Regions from separate parts of the Streptomyces sp. R44 genome, predicted to be linked through region 2. Evidence: riboswitches for the same ligand, from Rfam matches in the RefSeq annotation. Region 2 holds a riboswitch; each other region holds the start of a gene.
The links. Region 2 has a riboswitch for cyclic di-AMP ahead of AB5J54_RS29690 (M23 family metallopeptidase). Riboswitches for the same ligand answer to the same signal wherever they lie in the genome.

Region 1 (4,271 bases), 700 kb from region 2:
GGGTCCACGTGCCGTACGCCACCCGGGCGGACATCGTGCGCGTCCACCCCGGCGAGGAGTGGATCCACGTCCTGGAGGGGCGGGTGCGGCTCGCGCTCGGCGAGGCCGTCCATGTGCTCGATCCCGGGGACAGCGCGCACTTCGACTCGCTCACCCCGCACCGGATCGGCGCCGCCACACCCGGCGGGGCCGAGCTGCTCTTCGTCCACACCCTGATGCAGAGCCCCGCCGCCGAGCTGTGCCTCGGCGACGGGACCCCGCATCGGCGCTGATGCTCCATGACGATTCTTCAGGAAAGGACCGATATGTCCGAGAAGTCCGTACCGGTCACCGGCGAGGAGCGCGGTGAAGGCAAGTTCCCCAAGGGGCTCGTGCTCCGTCTCTTCGCCTATCTGATCGCCGGCCACCTCTTCGCCGGTTTCCTCTACCTGCTCTTCATGCTGGGCGGGCAGAACCAGTAGCCGTGGCTACGCCTCGGTGAGGAACCGCTCCCGCAGCCGCTCGCGGGTCTCCGGGGCCAGCTTCAGGCCCTCGGAGAGATAGGCGTCCACCGATCCCCAGGTCGTCTCGATCGTGTCGAACGCGGCCCGCAGATACTCCACCCGCGCGTCGAAGAGCGGGCTGAGCAGCTCCATCACCTCGGGCGACATCGCGTCCGGGGAGGTGGAGCTGCGGCGCAGGTTGTAGCGGCGGTGCGGGGCGTTCGACTTCACGTAGTCGGCCTCGATGGCCTCCCGCTCGACCCCGACCGCGAGCAGGGTGATCGCGATGGCGACCCCGGCCCGGTCCTTGCCGGCCGCGCAGTGCAGCAGGGCCGGGACGCTCTCCTCGGCCATGGAGTGCAGAAGCCGGCTGTGCTCCGCGGTCCGCTCCAGCACGTTCCTGCGGTACGAATCGGACATCCGGGCGGCCGCCTTGCCGTCGCCGAGGATCTCCCGCAGCTGCGTGATCTCGCCCTCGCGCACCAGTCGCCAGAACTCCTTGCCGTCGGCCGGGTCGCTGAACGGTATGTTCACGTTCCGCACGCCGGGCAGCTCGACGTCCGTGCCCTCGTACTTCCGGTCCGCCTCGTTCCGGAAGTCGAAGACGGTGTGCAGGCCCAGCGAGGCGAGGAAGGCGGCGTCGTCCTCCGTCGCGTGCGCGAGGTGGCCGCTGCGGAAGAGGCGGCCGGCGCGGACGGCGCGCCCGTCCGTCGTCGGCAGGCCACCCACGTCCCGGAAGTTGCGGACCTCCGTCAGCTCGGGCTCGTCGGCTTCGGCGGGCGGGACCTGCGGCAGCTGCTGCGTCACGGCTGCTCCTGTTCTGTAGATCGGTTCCTGGGGCAATCATCTCGGGTGGGGGCCGGAACACGCACCCCCTCGGACGGGAATGGGTGATCTGTCCGTATTGAGGTGTTCGGGGTAACCCGCCCCGGTTGCAGGGGAGATGGGGATCGGCGCGTGAGCAGCGTCATAACCGTGACGGACCGTGCCTGATCGTCTTTTCCAAATACCCCCCGGGAAAAGGAGATCGAGGGGCCGTCATCCACGGAGGGTGACCGGATATCAGGCCGGATATCACGCGATTCGCGAGCACTTGAAAATCGTGGCTTGTTCACGCCGACCCCCCTCGTCTAGCGTCGCGCTCACTCCGGTCGGACCGCCGAATCCTGCCACCGCCCGGAATCCGCACTCACCCGTACAAGGCAGGAGCGGGGGACCCAGGTAAGTACGCCGATCCCTCGAAGAAGGACGGCTCGGGGTGAAGTCGCGTGAGAACGCGGCCGGACATCTCCAGTCCGAACCCGACAGCTCACCTCGCAGGCGACGGAGAGGAATTCGCCATGCCCGCGAAGGGTAAGCACCGCCGCCCCAAGGTCAACCGCCTGACCCGTGGCATCGCCGCCGCCGGCACCGGCGGCGCCGTCGTCGCCCTCCCGCTCCTCGGAGCCACCGGCGCCCACGCCGCCGAGCAGGCCGCCCCGGCCGCCGCTCCCGTCCACGCCGTCGCCCAGACGAAGGCCGCGCCCGCCGTCCAGGCGAAGGCCGCGCCGAAGACGTACTCCGTCGTCCGAGGCGACTACCTGTCGAAGATCGCCGCCGAGCACCACCTCGTCGGCGGCTGGCAGAAGCTCTACCAGGACAACCGCCAGGTCATCGGCGAGAACCCCTCGCTGATCCTGCCCGGCATGAAGCTCACCCTCGGCGCCAAGGGCACCGGGAAGGCCCACCCGAAGGCCACGCACAAGAGCACGCAGAGCGCCGGCAAGAACGGCGACACCCAGCGCGCCTCCCGCGGCAGCGAGCGCTCCTCGGCCCCGGCCGCCGCGACCACCTCCTCCTCTTCGTCGTCCTCCTCGTCGGCCGGCACGACCTCCTCCTCCGGCTGGGTCGCCCCGGTCAGCGGCGGCATCAGCACCCCGTACCGCGCCGCGGGCTCCATGTGGTCCTCCGGCTACCACACCGGTGTCGACTTCATCGCCTCCACCGGCACCACCGTCGTCGCGGTCGGCCCCGGCACCGTCTACTCCGCCGGCGACGGCGGCGCGTACGGCAACCAGGTCGTCATCCAGCACGCCGACGGCACCTTCTCGCAGTACGCCCACCTCTCCTCGATCTCCGTCTCCGCCGGCCAGACCGTCACCGGCGGCGAGCAGATCGGCCTCTCCGGCGCGACCGGCAACGTGACCGGCCCGCACCTGCACTTCGAGATGCGCACCGGGCCGGAGTACGGCTCCGACATCGACCCGCTGGCCGCGCTGCGGTCGCACGGCGTGAGCATCTGACCCCACGTCAACATGCCCTCGTCATCAGGGAGCCCGGCACGTACGTGCCGGGCTTCCGGCGTATTCCGGCTTGGCGGAATCTTTATCGGTGGCATATGTCACCCGGCGTCAACCCCTCCTTACGGTCGCGTAGGTCACACCCGAAGGGGAAAAATGTGCTCCCGTGGCAGACGATTCGAGATCAACAGACAAGAACGCATTCGGGTCGTACGCGGCGATCGGTGACAGCTTCACCGAGGGCGTCGGAGACCCCGGGCCCGACGGGACGTACGTCGGCTGGGCGGACCGCTTCGCGGTCCTGCTCGCCGACCAGCTGCCGGAGCACGACGACTTCCGCTACGCCAACCTGGCCGTACGCGGGCGCCTTCTCGACCAGATCGTGGCGGAACAGGTCCCCCGGGCGAAGGAACTCGCCCCCGACCTGGTGACCTTCTGCGCAGGCGGCAACGACATCATCCGCCCCGGGACGGACCCCGACGAGGTGGCCGAGCGCTTCGAGCGCGCCGTCGCCGACCTCACCTCCGCCGTCGGCACCGTCATGGTGACCACCGGCTTCGACACCCGTGACGTGACCCTGCTCAAGCACCTGCGCGGCAAGATCGCCACGTACAACGGACACGTCCGGGCCATCGCGGACCGCTACGACTGCCCGGTCCTCGACCTGTGGTCGCTGAAGTCCGTCCAGGACCGCCGTGCCTGGGACGACGACCGGCTGCACCTCTCGCCCGAGGGACACACCCGCGTCGCCCTGCGCGCCGCCCAGGTCCTCGGCATGCCGGTGCCCGCCGACCCCGACCAGCCCTGGCCGCCGGTCCCGCCGCGCGGCACGCTCGAGGTGCGCCGCGACGACATCCACTGGGCCAGGGAGTACCTGGTGCCGTGGATCGGGCGCCGGCTGCGCGGCGAGAGCTCCGGCGACCACGTCGAGGCCAAGCGCCCCGACCTCATGCCCCTGTAGCGGACGGTACGGCGGCGGGGATCCGCTCCAGGACCCCGCCGGCGAACACGTCGTACAGCGGCAGCGTCTCCAGGTGGACGTAGCCGATGTGGCAGTCGCAGACGGCGAGGGGGCAGGCGCGGGGACGCAGGGCGGCACGGTACGAGCCGTCGTACAGGTTCCCCAGCTCGGCCCTGACGAAGTGGCAGCGCCGCACCGTCCCCTCGCCGTCCACCGAGATCACCGATTCACCGGTGCGGCAGGGCAGCCCCGCCGAGCGGTGCGGATGCCGGCTGTACGGGAACAGCGGGTCGAGCTCCGTCCAGCCCTCGGCCTCCGCGTCGGTGTACGTGTGGCCCTCGGCCGCGTTCACCCAGAGGTAGACGTGCGGCGGCAGCGCCGCCCGCAGCCGGCGGGCCTCCTCCCGGTGCTCCGGAAGACCGACCACCCCGACGCTGTAGCGGACGTTCCGCCGGGTGAGCTCCCGGCACTTCGTGAGGAACCGCTCGTACGGAGTCTGCCCCGGGTGGTACGTGCACCAGAGCGCCACGCTCTCCGGGTCCGCCTCGG
Region 2 (4,271 bases):
GGCGAAGCTGGTCGCCGAGGGCCTGGACGAGCTCCCCGAGACCGTCTGACCCTCGCCCCGTTCCCCGAATGGCCGTGGCCGCCGAAATTCCGGCGGCCACGGCCATTCGCATTCCCCCGCATCTATTTCCGGGCAGCACAAAAGACGCGGCCGAATGCCTATTCTTTGTATACGGCGTGCGTGTTAATTCCGGGCACTCGCCGTGTTGACGGCATGTTGCGAAACACTCACACCGCCGCGCCCCGGACTTTTGAGCCGGTGCAGCACCATCGAACGCTCCGCGTGCAGCGCGGTCAGCGACCTCGCCCGCTCGGCGTCCCCGCGTGCCACGGCGTCCACGATCGCGCCGTGCTCGGCCCAGGCCTCCACCGGCTGGACGGGCTGGTCCACCACGTACGTCCAGGCGATCTTGTGCCGCAGCTGGGTGAGCAGCGCCGTCAGGGCCGGGCTCCCGGAGGCCTGCGCCAGCGTCTCGTGGAACCAGCCGCCGAGCGAGCGCAGATCCTCGCCCTGCCCGCGCCTGGCCCGCTCCTGCCCCAGCCTGACCAGGCCGCGCAGCACCTTGAGATGGGCCTCCGTGCGCCGCTGCGCCGCCCGTGCGGCCCCCAGCGGTTCGAGCAGCGCCCGCATGTCCAGCAGATCGGCCGCCTCCTGCTCGGTCGGCTCGGCGACATGGGCACCCGCGTGGCGACGGGTGACGACGAAGCCCTCGGACTCCAGGGTGCGCAGCGCCTCGCGGACCGGGACGCGGGAGACCCCGTACCGGCGGGCGAGCTGCTCCTCGGTCAGCCGGCTGCCCCGCTCGAACACGCCGGAGACGATGTCGTCCCGGATCGCCGTGCATACCGAGTGCGCGGGAATGCGCATGTCCGACCTCCGCCTTGGTCCGCGCGAGTCAATTCCGTCGGCGCCTGTTCTGCGCCCGATCTGCGACTCTATTGCAGCGCGCCGGAATTTCCGATGCCCCAGCGGAATCCATGGATGTCTTTTGGTCAGCGAAAAGCCCCGGCTCAGTACGAGCCGGGGCTTTTGCGACGCGGTGCGCGGCGGGTCGGTCAGACGTTGACGCCGCGGGCGCGGAGGTACGCGACGGGGTTGATGTCCGAGCCGTACTCGGGGCTCGTGCGCGCCTCGAAGTGGAGGTGCGGGCCGGTGGAGTTGCCGGACGAGCCCGAGACGCCTATCTGCTGGCCCGGCTCGACGGTCTGGCCGACGTAGACCCCGATGGAGGAGAGGTGACCGTACTGGGTGTACGTGCCGTCGCTCATCCGGATCACGATGTTGTTGCCGTACGCGCCGCCCCAGCCGGCCTCGACGACGGTGCCGGAGCCGACGGAGACGACCCGGGTGCCGTAGGCGGCGTGGAAGTCGACGCCGGAGTGGCTGCCGGAGGACCAGAGCGAGCCGCCGGTCTTGTAGCCGGTGGAGACGTACGAGCCGGCGACGGGGAGCTGGAAGGAGGCCAGGCGGCGGCGCTCGGCCTCGCGGGCGGCGCGCTCGCGCTCCAGGCGGATCTCCTTGGCGCGGGCCTCGGCCTTGCGCTTCGCCTCGGCCTTGGCCTTCGCCTTGGCGATGGCCTCGTCGGCCTCCTGCTCCTGGGCGGCGGCCTGGGCGTTGATCGGGTCGACGAGGGAGTCCTCGGTGATGACCTGGGTGAGGCCGGTGTCCTCGAGGGAGTGCTTGTCCGTGTCGGCGGCGAGCGCCGGGGAGGCGAGGGTTCCGATGACGCCGGTGGTGGCGATGGTCGCGACGCCGGCGATGCCCGCGCTGCGGCGCGCCATCCGGCTCGGACCACGATGCTTCCCGGTGGCACGGGTGAACGCCATGAAGGGGCTGGTCCTTTCCTTCCTTCTCGCCTACCGGGTTAGCTGACGGGTTCGGAGCAGGAAGGTCTCCTACGAGCCCCTCCGTCGAGACGAAGGCGCCCGATTCACCCCAGGGACTACGTGTGGGTCCCCGGCTCCCCAGGCTCGCGCCTGACGGGGACTCGGCGATGACTGTCCGATGCCGCGGGTGCGGCACGTGCAACTGACGAACAGTCGCCCCGACGCTATGCGGATCGTCTTTCAATCACCAACCGGACACGCCTTTTGTAAGACATGCCACAGGGCAAACGATCATCCTTGCAGGCAATACGGACAAAGCGGAGGACCCCGACGAACTATGCCGTCGGGGCCCTCCTGTTGTCGTCCGGGAGCCGGAATCAGCCCGTCACGACGGTCACTTCACCGATGCCGAGAGCGCGCACCGGCTCCGCGATCTGCGCCGCGTCGCCGACGAGCACGGTGACGAGCCGGTCCACCGGGAAGGCGCTGACCACCGCGGCCGTCGCCTCGACCGTGCCGGTCTCGGCCAGGCGCGCGTACAACTGGGCCTGGAAGTCGTCCGGGAGGTGCTGCTCCACCTGGTCGGCGAGCGTCCCGGCGACGGAGGCGGCCGTCTCGTACTTGAGGGGCGCCACGCCCACCAGGTTCTGCACGGCCGTCTCGCGCTCGGCGTCGGTGAGGCCCTCGGCGGCCAGCGTGCGCAGCACCTTCCACAGGTCGTCGAGTGCCGGGCCGGTGTTGGGGGTGTCGACGGACCCGCTGATGGCGAGCATCGAGGCGCCGTTCCCCTCGGCGTCCGAGCGGAGCACCTGGCCGAAGGCCCGCACGCCGTACGTGTAGCCCTTCTCCTCGCGCAGGACCCGGTCCAGACGCGAGGTCAGGGTGCCGCCGAGGCAGTACGTGCCGAGGACCTGGGCCGGCCAGACGCGGTCGTGCCGGTCGGGGCCGATCCGGCCGATGAGCAGCTGCGTCTGCACGGCGCCGGGACGGTCCACGATGACGACCCGTCCGGTGTCGTCGGCGGTGATCGACGGCATCGGGAGCGGCTCGGCGGGCTCACCGGTCCAGGCGCCCAGCGTCTCGGCGAGGACCTTGTCGAGGTCGACGCCGGTCAGGTCGCCGACGACCACGGCGGTGGCCGTGCCGGGCCGGACATGCGCCTCGAAGAAGGCGCGGACGGCGGCGGCGTCGATCGCGGCGACGGTCTCCTCGGTGCCCTGGCGCGGCCGGGACATCCGGGACTCGGCCGGGAACAGCTCCTTGGAGAGCTGCTTCGCGGCGCGGCGGGCCGGGTTGGCCGTCTCGTGCGGGATCTCGTCGAGACGGTTGCGCACGAGCCGCTCGACCTCGGTGTCGAGGAACGCCGGGGCGATCAGGGCCTCGGAGAGCAGGCCGAGCGCCTTGGGCAGCCGGGAGACCGGGACCTCCAGGGAGACCCGTACGCCCGGGTGGTCGGCGTGCGCGTCGAGCGTGGCGCCGCAGCGCTCCAGCTCGGCCGCGAACTCCTCGGCGCTGTGCTCGTCGGTGCCCTCGGAGAGCGCGCGGGCCATGATGGTCGCGACACCGTCGAGACCGGCGGGCTCGGCGTCCAGCGGGGCCGGCAGGAAGATCTCCACGGCGACGACCTGCTGGCCGGGACGGTGGCTGGTGAGCACCGTCAGACCGTTGTCCAGCTTCCCCCGGTCCGGGGCCGGGAAGGCCCACGGCTTCGCGGTGCCCGGCTGGGGCTGCGGGTGGAAGTCCATGCTCGTCAAAGACGCGGCGGCGTCGGTCACTGGTCCGCTCCCTCTTCGTGGTCGTCGCCGTCGGCGGTCTGCTCGGTCGCCAGGGGCTCGTAGACGAGCACCGCGCGGTTGTCGGGGCGCAGCTTGGCCGCGGCGACCGCCTGCACCTCCTCGGCGGTGATGTCCAGGACGCGGTCGACGGCGGTCAGGGCGAGCTGCGGGTCACCGAACAGCACGGCGAACCGGCACAGTTCGTCGGCGCGGCCCGCGACGGTGCCGAGCCGGTCCAGCCACTCGCGCTCCAACTGGGCCTGCGCGCGCTCCATCTCCTCGGGCGTGGGGCCCTCGGCGGCGAACCGGGCGAGCTCCTCGTCGACGGCCGCCTCGATCTGCGGGACCTCGACGCCTCCGGAGGTCTTGACGTCCAGCCAGCCGAGCGAGGGCGCGCCGGCGAGCCGCAGCAGGCCGAAGCCGGCGGCGACGGCCGTACGGTCGCGGCGGACCAGACGGTTGTGCAGGCGGGAGGACTCCCCGCCGCCCAGGACCGTCAGGGCCAGGTCGGCGGCGTCCGCCGCGCGCGTGCCGTCGTGCGGCAGCCGGTAGGCGGCCATCAGCGCGCGCGCCGGGACCTCCTCCTCGACGACCTCGCGCAGCTGCTCGCCGATGACCTCGGGCAGGTCGCCGGGGCGCGGCTCGGGCTTGCCGTCGTGGGCGGGGATGG
Region 3 (4,271 bases), 2.9 Mb from region 2:
CGCCCTGCTGGGAGACGTAGCTCCGCATCGGGTAGGCGAGCGCGACGACGAGGGAGCAGACCACGAGGGCGAGGAAGGCCGCGCGGCCGGTGAGCCGGGAGCGGCGGGCCTGGCGGCGGGTCTGGGAGCGGTAGACACGGGCGGCGGTCTGCTCGCCGAGCAGCTTGATCCGGGTCGCGGTCGAGAACCGGTCCCGGTCCTTCGCGGCCATGTCGTGTCGCCTCCCCTGTTCACGCGGACGTCCCCGCACACGGTACGGGACCGAGTGCGGGGACGTCCGTATCTACAGCGTCAGGCCTGTTCAGCCCTTGAAGCGCGGGAAGGCGCTGCGGCCGGCGTAGACCGCGGCGTCGTCGAGGATCTCCTCGATGCGCAGCAGCTGGTTGTACTTGGCGACGCGGTCCGAGCGGGCCGGGGCGCCGGTCTTGATCTGACCGCAGTTCACGGCGACGGCGAGGTCGGCGATGGTGACGTCCTCGGTCTCGCCGGAGCGGTGGGACATCATGCACTTGAAGCCGTTGCGCTGGGCGAGCTCGACGGCGTCGAGGGTCTCGGTCAGCGAGCCGATCTGGTTGACCTTGACCAGGAGGGCGTTCGCGGTGCCCTCCTCGATGCCGCGGGCCAGGCGCTCCGGGTTGGTGACGAAGAGGTCGTCGCCGACGATCTGGACCTTGGTGCCCAGCTTGTCGGTGAGGATCTTCCAGCCGGCCCAGTCGTCCTCGAACAGCGGGTCCTCGATGGAGACCATCGGGTACGCGGAGACGAGCTCCTCGTAGTACTCGGTCATCTCGGCGGCCGAGCGGGACTTGCCCTCGAACTCGTACGCGCCGTCCTTGTAGAACTCGGACGCGGCGACGTCGAGCGCGAGCGCGACATCGGTGCCCGGGGTGTAGCCGGCCTCCTTGATGGCCTCGACGATGAGGTCGAGGGCGGCGCGGTTCGACTCCAGGTTCGGGGCGAAGCCGCCCTCGTCGCCGAGGCCGGTGGAGAGGCCCTTGCGCTTCAGGACGCTCTTGAGGGTGTGGTAGATCTCCGCACCCCAGCGAAGGGCCTCGGAGAAGGACTCCGCGCCGATCGGGGCGATCATGAACTCCTGGATGTCCACGTTGGAGTCGGCGTGCGACCCACCGTTGAGGATGTTCATCATCGGAACGGGCAGCAGGTGCGCGTTCGGGCCGCCCAGGTAGCGGAAGAGGGGGAGGTCGCTGGCCTCGGAGGCGGCGTGCGCGACGGCGAGGGAGACGCCGAGGATGGCGTTGGCGCCGAGCGAGCCCTTGTTCTCGGTGGCGTCCAGGTCGAACATGGCCTGGTCGATCAGGCGCTGCTCGGTGGCGTCGTAGCCGACGAGCTCCGGGCCGATCTGCTCGATGACGGCGAGGACGGCCTTCTCGACACCCTTGCCCTGGTAGCGGTTGGGGTCACCGTCGCGAAGCTCGATGGCCTCGAACGCACCGGTGGAGGCGCCGGACGGAACGGCAGCACGGCCGGTGCTGCCGTCGTCGAGGCCGACCTCGACCTCGACCGTGGGGTTGCCTCGGGAGTCCAGGATTTCCCGGGCTACGACGACGTCGATGGACGGCACGAGCATCTCCTTCTGGGATGTGACGCTGGATGTGACGCAAGGTCGTGCAGGGTCGCGTGGCCTTGCGACAAGAGCCTAACCGGCTCGGGGGCTCCGGCCCGCCGTGCGCCCGCCCCCTGGGACGAAAAAGGACCCAAGGGCATGCATCCCGGGACGAAGGGCCCCAGATCTACTGGACGGTAACCGTCGTGACCCCGGGTCCTCTTGGGGGCGGGAACGGGGAAACCCCGGTCCGGCGCGCACGGGGGAAGGGGCACGCCGGACCGGGGTGGTCACCGCGGGAGGGTCGTCGGGGCCGCGTGAGCCGCCGGACTCACGCGAGCCGCCGGGCTCACTTCAGGTGGAGCTGCTGACCCGGGTAGATGAGGTCGGCGTTCTCGACGACGCCCTTGTTCAGCTCGAAGAGCTTGGCCCAGCCGCCCTTGACGCCGTGCGCCTGGGCGATCTTGCTGAGGGTGTCGCCGGCGACGACCTTGTACTCGCCGTCACCCTTCTTGACCTTCTTGCCGGTCGGGGTGGTGACGGTCTTCGGGGCCTTGCGCTGCTCGCTGCGGGTGGTCGGCTGCTCGGCGCGACGCTCCTGCTGCTTGGGGGCGGCCTCCTGCTTGGGGGCGGCCTGCTGGGTCTGCTGCGGGGTGCTCTCGGCGGCGCCGCCGTCGTAGGAGGCGCTGGAGAGGCCGACGCCGCAGCTCGGCCAGGCACCCTTGCCCTGGCCCGCGAGGACCTTCTCGGCGACGGCGATCTGCTGGGCCTTCGAGGCCAGGTCGGCGCGCGGGGCGTAGGCGGTGCCACCGAAGGCGGCCCAGGTGGAGTTGGTGAACTGCAGGCCGCCGTAGAAGCCGTTGCCGGTGTTGATGGACCAGTTGCCGCCGGACTCGCACTGGGCGACGGTGTCCCACTCGGCGGTGGTGGCGGCCGAGGCGGTGCCCGCGGTCAGCAGCGGGGCGGCGACGGCGACACCGGTGACGCCGACGAGCGTGGCGACCTGGGCGGCCTTGGAGGGACGGCGGTGTTTGCCCTTGGCGGAAAACAGCATGGGAATTCTCCTCACCGACGCCTGTGAGGTGAGCTGTCGGGTTCGGGCCGGAAAGTTGCCCGGCCGCGTGTCCTTGCACGCGGCTTCACCCCAAGCCGGTCGTCGGCCGTCTGTCTCAACGGCCGGGACCGGCACTTACCTTGGGTCCCCCACTCCTGCCTTCGGCGCTTGCGCGACGACTGTTCCCATCGGCCGACGGCAGGATTCGGCGTTTCGGTCGACGGGGCCCGCGGTGGCGAGCGGTGACGACCGTAGACACAGACCCACCGGAAGTTCAAAGAGGCTCATTGCGGAAATATCGCCCCTGCTTGCCCTCCGGTGGGCGGTGTTTGTGCAGGTGAGAGGTGACGGAAGCAAAGTTTGCGGACGTGACACGCCAGTTGGGACGAAGAGACCCATGTCTCACTTGCCCAGAACCGGACATAAGCCCGCGAACTAGCCTTCCGCCGCCACCGAACCGATCGTCAGGTCAAGGCTCTGACCAGGCAGGATGAGATCCGGATCGGCGCCCACCGTCCGCTTGTTGGCGTCGTAGAGGGCGGTCCAGCCTCCGGGGAGTTCGTTCTCCTCCGCAATGCCGGACAGGCTGTCGCCCGGCCGCACGGTGTACTCGCCCGAAGTGCCCTGACTGTCCGTTGCGCCCGAATTCGCCGCTTCGTCGGTCACCGGAGTGGCGTCGACCTTCTCCGCGGGCTTGCCCGTGCCCGACGCGTGTCGGCCGGTTTCGGACGAGTTGCCCGTTGCGCCGGTTTCCTCCGGGGCGGCGTCACCCCGGTGCTTGCCGGTGCCGGGCGTGGCCGACGGCACGTCACCCTTCGGCGTCTCAGACGAATCCGGCGTACCGGGCGTAACGGACGCGTCGGGCGTGACCGGGGCCGCGGGCGTGGTCGGCGCGGCGGGAGTGGCGGAGGTCGCCGGAGCGGTCGGCGTGGCGGGCGTCACGGCGGTGGTGGACGTGGCGGACCGCCCGGCGGACGACCCTTCGCCGCCCGCGGTGCGGTTGGACTCGGGGAGGGGGCCCGTGGGGGTGGTCGGGACGACGGTCGGGCCGGGGTTCACGCCGGTGGCCTTGCCGTCGTTCTTCAGGCCGGCGATCGGCGCGCAGGTGGCCCAGTCGTTGCTGCCCGCGTCGAGGGCCTTCTCGGCCACCGCGATCTGCTGGGCGCGGCTGGCGAGGTCGGGGCTGGGGGCGTAGGCGAGGCCGCCGTTCCGCTCCCAGCTGTCCTGGGTGAACTGGAGGCCGCCGTACATGCCGTTGCCGAAGTTGGCGCTCCACTGGCCGCCGGACTCGCACTCGGCGACCCGGTCCCAGGTGGTGGCGTCGGCGGCGGAGGCGGATCCGGTGGCGAGCAGCGGCAGCGCCATGGCGGATCCGGTGACGCCCGCGGCGACGACGATGGCGGGGGCCTGACGGGGGCGACGGTGTCGTCCGTTCCCGGAACGCATAGGAGGGCCTTTCGCGTGACGGCTGAGACTGCCGGGAAACGTAGCGGTATTCGAACGCCCGTCACAAGTCGATCGCCCCGCGATCACGTGAAGATCACATTTCTGATGGCTCGTCAGCGACCAACACGGGTACGGAAGGGGAGAACTCCACCGGAAGCGTGCGCAAACCACGCATGATGAGCCCACCGCGCCACCGGAGTTCGGACG

Region 1: linked by a shared signal. The riboswitch ahead of AB5J54_RS33150 (peptidoglycan DD-metalloendopeptidase family protein) and the one ahead of AB5J54_RS29690 (M23 family metallopeptidase) in region 2 are both predicted to bind cyclic di-AMP.
Region 3: linked by a shared signal. The riboswitch ahead of AB5J54_RS16230 (transglycosylase family protein) and the one ahead of AB5J54_RS29690 (M23 family metallopeptidase) in region 2 are both predicted to bind cyclic di-AMP.

The regions. Positions count from the first base shown of each region.
Region 1 covers NZ_CP163444.1:7,084,845-7,089,115, forward strand. The annotation lists gene AB5J54_RS33135 (helix-turn-helix domain-containing protein) at 1-272, shown strand, start outside; gene AB5J54_RS33140 (DUF6126 family protein) at 306-461, shown strand; gene AB5J54_RS33145 (tyrosine-protein phosphatase) at 468-1,289, opposite strand; cyclic di-AMP (ydaO/yuaA leader) riboswitch at 1,646-1,818, shown strand; gene AB5J54_RS33150 (peptidoglycan DD-metalloendopeptidase family protein) at 1,823-2,764, shown strand; gene AB5J54_RS33155 (SGNH/GDSL hydrolase family protein) at 2,928-3,722, shown strand; gene AB5J54_RS33160 (STM4011 family radical SAM protein) at 3,709-4,271, opposite strand, start outside.
Region 2 covers NZ_CP163444.1:6,381,291-6,385,561, reverse strand. The annotation lists gene AB5J54_RS29700 (HPr family phosphocarrier protein) at 1-49, shown strand, start outside; gene AB5J54_RS29695 (GntR family transcriptional regulator) at 184-867, opposite strand; gene AB5J54_RS29690 (M23 family metallopeptidase) at 1,056-1,826, opposite strand; cyclic di-AMP (ydaO/yuaA leader) riboswitch at 1,839-2,003, opposite strand; gene AB5J54_RS29685 (M16 family metallopeptidase) at 2,204-3,601, opposite strand; gene AB5J54_RS29680 (M16 family metallopeptidase) at 3,598-4,271, opposite strand, start outside.
Region 3 covers NZ_CP163444.1:3,529,391-3,533,661, forward strand. The annotation lists gene AB5J54_RS16220 (septum formation initiator family protein) at 1-211, opposite strand, end outside; gene eno (phosphopyruvate hydratase) at 302-1,588, opposite strand; gene AB5J54_RS16230 (transglycosylase family protein) at 1,914-2,618, opposite strand; cyclic di-AMP (ydaO/yuaA leader) riboswitch at 2,622-2,795, opposite strand; gene AB5J54_RS16235 (transglycosylase family protein) at 3,054-4,064, opposite strand; gene AB5J54_RS16240 (cytochrome P450) at 4,159-4,271, opposite strand, start outside.